2 regions of the Butyrivibrio sp. AE2032 genome follow, and region 1 is predicted to be linked to the other one. Evidence: a T-box and tRNA genes for the amino acid it is inferred to sense, from the RefSeq annotation. Region 1 holds a T-box; the other holds one or more tRNA genes.
What was found. A T-box is a leader RNA that pairs with one kind of tRNA and senses whether it is charged. The one in region 1 lies ahead of tyrS (tyrosine--tRNA ligase), so its partner is inferred to be a tRNA-Tyr.
Positions count from the first base shown of each region.

Region 1 (3,400 bases):
TACCTTACAAGGTAATTGAGCAGATGACACATCATCCTCTTACAGATCAGGGTATCGAGAAGTTCCAGAAGGATTATCTTGCAGTATTTGGCGAGTAATATTAGTGATATAGAGTAAAAGAAAGAGCTTAAATCATGCTTGCATGATTTTAAGCTCTTTTTTATTACCCGAAATTACAAGTTGTATACACCTAAAAAGTTATAAAGTAACTTTCTTAAAGGATTTTTTGCCCTTCTTAACCATAACTCCTTCGGCAAAGGTATCCTTGTTGTATGTAGCCTTAACATCTGTGACTTTCTGGTCAGCAAATGTTACTCCGCCCTGCTCAACTGCACGACGAGCTTCGCTTCTGGTTGCGCAAAGACCTGCTGAAACAAGAACCTGAAGGATATCAACAACTCCATCTCTGAAATCCTCTTCCTTAAGAGCAACAGATGGAACATTAGCCATGTCTCCGCCACCTGCAAACAGTGCTCTTGCGCCGTCCTGAGCCTTCTGAGCCTCTTCCTTACCGTGAACAAGAGATGTAAGCTCAAATGCAAGGATCTCTTTTTTCTCGTTGATACGAGAACCATCCCACTTCTCCATCTCAAGAATCTCTTCGATCGGAAGGAATGTGAGCATCTTAAGACACTTATCTACATCAGCATCCCCTACGTTTCTCCAGTACTGGTAGAAATCAAATGGTGATGTCTTGTTAGGATCAAGCCATACAGCGTTTCCTGCTGTCTTACCCATCTTGTTTCCGTTAGAGTCTGTAAGAAGAGTGATTGTCATTGCATGAGCGTCCTTACCAAGCTTTCTTCTGATAAGCTCTGTTCCACCCAGCATATTACTCCACTGGTCATCTCCACCGAACTCAAGGTTGCAGTCGTATTTCTGGAACATGTAGTAGAAATCGTAAGACTGCATGATCATATAGTTAAACTCAAGGAAGGAAAGTCCCTTCTCCATACGCTGCTTATAGCACTCAGCACGAAGCATGTTATTAACTGAAAAGCATGCTCCTACCTCTCTAAGAAGCTCAATGTAGTTCAGATTAAGCAGCCAGTCAGCATTATTGACCATCATGGCCTTTCCTTCACCGAAGTCAATGAACTTTTCCATCTGACGCTTAAAGCACTCAGCGTTGTGATCAATATCTTCTCTTGTAAGCATCTTTCTCATATCGGAACGACCTGAAGGATCTCCGATCATGGTTGTCCCACCACCAATAAGAGCAATTGGCTTGTTTCCAGCTTCCTGAAGTCTCTTCATAAGAGTCAGAGCCATGAAATGACCAGCTGTAAGCGAATCAGCTGTACAGTCAAAGCCGATGTAGAAAGTTGCCTTTCCATTGTTGACAAGATCTCTTATCTGCTCTTCGTCTGTTACCTGAGCAATAAGGCCTCTTGCCTTAAGTTCCTCAAAAATCTGCATAATGCACCTCCTAAGTGTGTGATTGCGAAAGCTCTTTTGCAAAAGAAAAGTCCTTCGCAATCAGTTAATGATCACGAAGGACGAGTTTAATCGTGTTACCACCTTCATTCACGCATGGCTCACACCATACGCCTCAACAAGTACTCCAACCCATACATTGAGTCTTTATACTCTTCCGAAGTAACGCCCCGGCAGTCGTCACAGCTTACTAAACTCCAGAAAAAAGTTATTCTTCCGTGCAGCTCACGGATGTATTCACAAATTCACTTAACTACGCCTCTCACCAGCCGGCTGTTCTCTGTTGTCAGTCTGAATCTGCTACTTGTTCCGGTCATCGCCTTTACTTGATTTATTTTATTTTCTTCATTCTTTCTTGTCAAGACGATATCACGAAAAGTGTGGCTTTATCACCTTGCTTACAACCTTCAGCATTGCAAACATGATAAAGCAGTCAATTGGAAGCATAATGGCATTAGACAAAATACGTCCCGGAAGGATAGCCTTGAAAGCCTGTCCGTACAACATATTAAGCCACAATGTGTTAAGCCCAATATTGCAGATGATCTTAACAAGAAGCTGAGAAATAACTATATTAACAATCTTCACAGGCTTATTATAGAGAAAAAAGCCATAAATTACAGCGCCAAGCATAGCTGTAATGGTAAAGCCCGGGAAGAAGTTACCATCTCCTGACGCAAACCATTTGATGATATCCATTGCTCCACCAAAGATTGCTCCAATCCATGGTCCAAAGAGATAATCAACAACCTGATTCGGAAGACCTGAAAAGCCAATTCTGATGTACTGTCCGATCTTGATGGTGGCAATATAGCCAAGGACTATAGCCAGTGCACCCATCATGCCACAAAAGCAAAGGACCTTAACATCTGAAAGCTTTGACAGGGTTGGAAGTTTAGATTTTTGTAACACTGTTGAATTTTTAGACATAAAAACACCTCCTTTGCAGTTTCCTTTAACCACATCGGAGGTGAAGATGTTCGATGTAGCAGCGGGATGCGACATTAAAACCGCGGGATAACTCCCTTCGTCCCAGTGACAACTCCCTGTTCACCGGGCACTTAACGCTCTAACGTCTACTCTGCATATCAATGAATATTTATTTAAGGTCATACTAGCATAGTACGACCAATAGCGCAATAGAATTACCAGTCCAGAGATGTATTTTCTATCTTCCTATCCCTGATCATAAGCTCCTGAATAACTTCTCCGGGCTTTCGGCCATCAAAAAGAATCTCATTTACTGCCTGTACAAGTGGCATCTCAATTTCATACTTCCTGGAAAGTGCATAGGCTGCCTTGGCGCTGTATACTCCCTCGACAACCATTTTAACTTCAGCCATAGCTTCATCCATAGACTTACCCTGACCAATCAAAATGCCGGCACGACGATTTCGTGAATGCATGGAAGCACAGGTAACAACCAGATCACCTATACCTGAAAGGCCTGAAAAGGTTTCATATTTTCCGCCCATAGCCACGCCAAGACGGGCCATCTCTGCAATTCCTCTGGTTATAAGTGCAGCCTTTGCATTGTCACCAAGGCCGTAACCATCTGCGATTCCTGCAGCCAGAGCAATGACATTCTTAAGTGCTGCTCCTATCTCGATTCCAAGCATGTCAGAACTTATATATACTCTGAAGAAATCGTTCATAAATACATTCTGAACAAGCTTTGCTGTATCCTTATCAAAAGCTCCTACCACTATTGTTGTAGGCATTGCTTTACCAACTTCCTCCGCATGGGAAGGTCCGGAAAGGACGCAGACTTTGCTTCCGGGTAGCTCATCAAGGATAACATCTGACATAACCATAAGGGATGATTCCTCGATTCCCTTGGTGCAATTTACGATCACAGGCTGATCCTCATCATCCTTGGGCATATATGGCACCATAAGTTTTACTGTCTCCCTCATATGAGCAGAAGGAATTACCAGGGCCAAAATCTCTTTTCCTGAAACAG
Region 1 covers NZ_JNLF01000006.1:152,384-155,783, reverse strand. The annotation lists gene fsa (fructose-6-phosphate aldolase) at 1-98, shown strand, start outside; gene tyrS (tyrosine--tRNA ligase) at 199-1,419, opposite strand; T-box leader at 1,493-1,763, opposite strand; gene BO18_RS28945 (folate family ECF transporter S component) at 1,807-2,367, opposite strand; THF riboswitch at 2,425-2,523, opposite strand; gene BO18_RS28940 (NAD(P)H-dependent glycerol-3-phosphate dehydrogenase) at 2,583-3,400, opposite strand, start outside.

Region 2 (3,400 bases), on a different contig from region 1:
ACATGGATAAGCGCTGTCTGCGTCATAGATGGAAGCGTCTTATGAACGCTCATGATCACAATATCTGCGCCAAGCTGAACAGGACTTTTCGGTACTCCTTCTCCAAATCCAAAATGAGCCCCATGGGCACAGTCTACAATAAGAGGGATCCCTCTTTCATGGCAGACCTTTGCAATACCCTCGACATCTGAGCATCGACCTTCATATGTCGGCGATGTAATAAATACAGCCTCTATTCCAGTGGATTTACTTAAGGCATCTTCCACATCTTCTTTATTGTACCCGTCAAAAATCCCATAGCTTTCCATCATCACAATAGGAAGATATTCTATATCCAGGTGCCTTAGATATGCGCCATTATAAAAAGACTTATGGCTTCCTCTGGCTGCAAGGATCCTACCATTTTCAGAAACAGAAGCTGAGACTGCAGCAAGTACCCCGGCAGTACTCCCATTTACAAGGAAAAATGTAGCGTCTGCCCCATAAAGCCTAGCAGCGCGCTCCTCGGCCTCCAGGATAAGCCCTTCTTCATTATGAAGATTATCAAAGCCGTCAATTTCAGTTATATCACAACGAAAAGCACCCTTTAACGGGGTGCTTTCAAGATTCCTCTTATGTCCGGGCATGTGAAACGGATACATGTCACTATCTGCCAGAGTACAAAGTTCCTGGAAAATATCAGGCATAATTCTCTACAATCTTTCCCTTCTTAAGCTTAAGCGTCTCCAAAGTAGATGCATACTTATCTGCAAGACATACTAGCCAGGCTTCTCTGCACCTTGGTGGAACAACAGTAAGTGGCCACATATGTTTTCTTATTATATCCTTTTCTCTCTGAGATAAAGAATAATCTCTCGTTGCATTCCTTAAAGCAATCCCCGGATGATAGAAACCATGAAGTTTGGGATGTATATTCCCTGGAGCCTCAGCATTATGCCAGTCATACAAGAAATAATCATGTAAAAGAGCGCCTCTCACAAGCTCACGTTTCCTTGCATGAGTGGACAGCTTATCATCCAGCTTGATCGCGCACAGAGCAACATGAATACAATGCTCATAGACAGTAACATTACCATGCTGGATAAAGCTCTTGAGCTTTAAAAACTGCTCAGAGGAAAGAATCTCACCGCCATATACGCTCAAGATACGACGATAATTCTCATTTGCCTCCATCTCATTTAATAATTCAGGGTCAAAGGTATCAGGATCATAGTGTTTAACATCCAAAACCTTCTTAATAATCTCCCTGTCTTTTTTATCTAATCTATGCATTATAATCTCCATATAATCACGATATAATCGTCATTAAAACCGCATCCTCTGACTTCTATCATAATAACATATAAAAGAAAAGAAAAAATTAAAATCGCCGAAAAATTCAAATAAAAAAACCTGGCTACTAAGGCCAGGGTAAAAAAAGATGCCTAGAGTCGGAATCGAACCAACGACACGAGGATTTTCAGTCCTCTGCTCTACCAACTGAGCTATCTAGGCATGTAGTAGCGGGGACAGGATTTGAACCTATGACCTTCGGGTTATGAGCCCGACGAGCTTCCAGACTGCTCCACCCCGCGTTATTAAAATGTTATTGCATAAAAAAAATGGATGGCGGTGGATTCGAACCACCGAAGCAAATTGCAGCAGATTTACAGTCTGTCCCCTTTGGCCACTCGGGAAGCCATCCATATAGAGCCGATGAGCGGACTCGAACCGTTAACCTGCTGATTACAAATCAGCTGCTCTGCCAATTGAGCCACATCGGCTTACACACGAATTGTGTTAAGCTATAAAAATGGGGCCTACAGGGCTCGAACCTGTGACCCTCTGCTTGTAAGGCAGATGCTCTCCCAGCTGAGCTAAGACCCCGGTCAAAAATATAACTTATGAAGTTGAGCGACCCGAAGGGGGTTCGAACCCCTGACCTCCGCCGTGACAGGGCGGCGCTCTAACCAGCTGAGCCACCGGGCCATTTGTTTGAAGATTGTATCTTCAAAACCGAACACTGAAATCTCTTGATCCTTACCTATCTTGCTTTTTGGATAAGCCCTCGACCTATTAGTACACATCAGCTGAACACGTTACCGTGCTTACACCTTGTGCCTATCTAACCTCGTACTCTCCAAGGGGTCTTACTGCCGAAGCAGGGATATCTCATCTTGAGGGGGGCTTCACGCTTAGATGCCTTCAGCGTTTATCCCTTCCGGACGTGGCTACCCAGCCTTATGCATCTGGCGATGCAGCTGATACACCAGCGGTCCGTCCATCCCGGTCCTCTCGTACTAAGGACAGCTCCTCTCAGATATCCTACGCCCGCGCCGGATAGGGACCGAACTGTCTCACGACGTTCTGAACCCAGCTCGCGTACCGCTTTAATGGGCGAACAGCCCAACCCTTGGGACCTGCTACAGCCCCAGGATGCGATGAGCCGACATCGAGGTGCCAAACCACTCCGTCGATGTGAACTCTTGGGAGTGATAAGCCTGTTATCCCCAGGGTAGCTTTTATCCGTTGAGCGATGGCAATCCCACTTTCATACCACCGGATCACTAAGTCCTACTTTCGTATCTGTTCCACCCGTCGGTGTCACAGTCAGGCTCCCTTATGCCTTTGCACTCTACGAATGGTTTCCGTCCATTCTGAAGGAACCTTTGAGCGCCTCCGATACCCTTTCGGAGGCGACCGCCCCAGTCAAACTCCCCGGCAGACATTGTCCCCGGACCCGATTCAGGATCCTTGGTTAGAAAACCAGCATCATAAGGGTGGTATCCCAACAGCGACTCCACTGCAACTGACGTCACAGCTTCTTAGTCTCCCACCTATCCTGTACATATAATACCGGCTCCCAGTATCAACCTGGAGTAAAGCTCCATGGGGTCTTTCCGTCCTGGCGCGGGTAACCAGCATCTTCACTGGTACTTCAATTTCACCGGGTGCATTGCCGAGACAGTGCTCAAATCATTACGCCTTTCGTGCGGGTCGGAACTTACCCGACAAGGAATTTCGCTACCTTAGGACCGTTATAGTTACGGCCGCCGTTTACTGGGGCTTAAATTCAAAGCTTCGCTTGCGCTAACCTCTCCTCTTAACCTTCCAGCACCGGGCAGGCGTCAGCCCATATACTTCACCTTTCGGTTTCGCATAGACCTGTGTTTTTGCTAAACAGTTGCTTGAGCCTCTTCTCTGCGGCCCACGTCTTAGGTGGGCTCCCCTTATCCCGAAGTTACGGGGACATTTTGCCGAGTTCCTTAACAATGCTTCTCCCGTCGGCCTTAGGATTCTCTCCTCATCCACCTGTGTCGGTTTACGGTACGGGTTATGCATACGCAATAGTGGCTTTTCTTGGCAGTCATATCTGATGCTTCGCTACTAATCTTCGCTCCCCCTTGCGGGACCGGATTTT
Region 2 covers NZ_JNLF01000003.1:1,349,879-1,353,278, reverse strand. The annotation lists gene BO18_RS08075 (aminotransferase class I/II-fold pyridoxal phosphate-dependent enzyme) at 1-686, opposite strand, end outside; gene BO18_RS08070 (HD domain-containing protein) at 679-1,272, opposite strand; tRNA gene BO18_RS08065 (tRNA-Phe) at 1,422-1,494, opposite strand; tRNA gene BO18_RS08060 (tRNA-Met) at 1,501-1,574, opposite strand; tRNA gene BO18_RS08055 (tRNA-Tyr) at 1,603-1,684, opposite strand; tRNA gene BO18_RS08050 (tRNA-Thr) at 1,691-1,763, opposite strand; tRNA gene BO18_RS08045 (tRNA-Val) at 1,794-1,866, opposite strand; tRNA gene BO18_RS08040 (tRNA-Asp) at 1,895-1,968, opposite strand; rRNA gene BO18_RS08035 (23S ribosomal RNA) at 2,036-3,400, opposite strand, start outside.
Region 2: it encodes a tRNA-Tyr, which carries the amino acid that the T-box ahead of tyrS (tyrosine--tRNA ligase) is inferred to sense. The anticodon was not compared.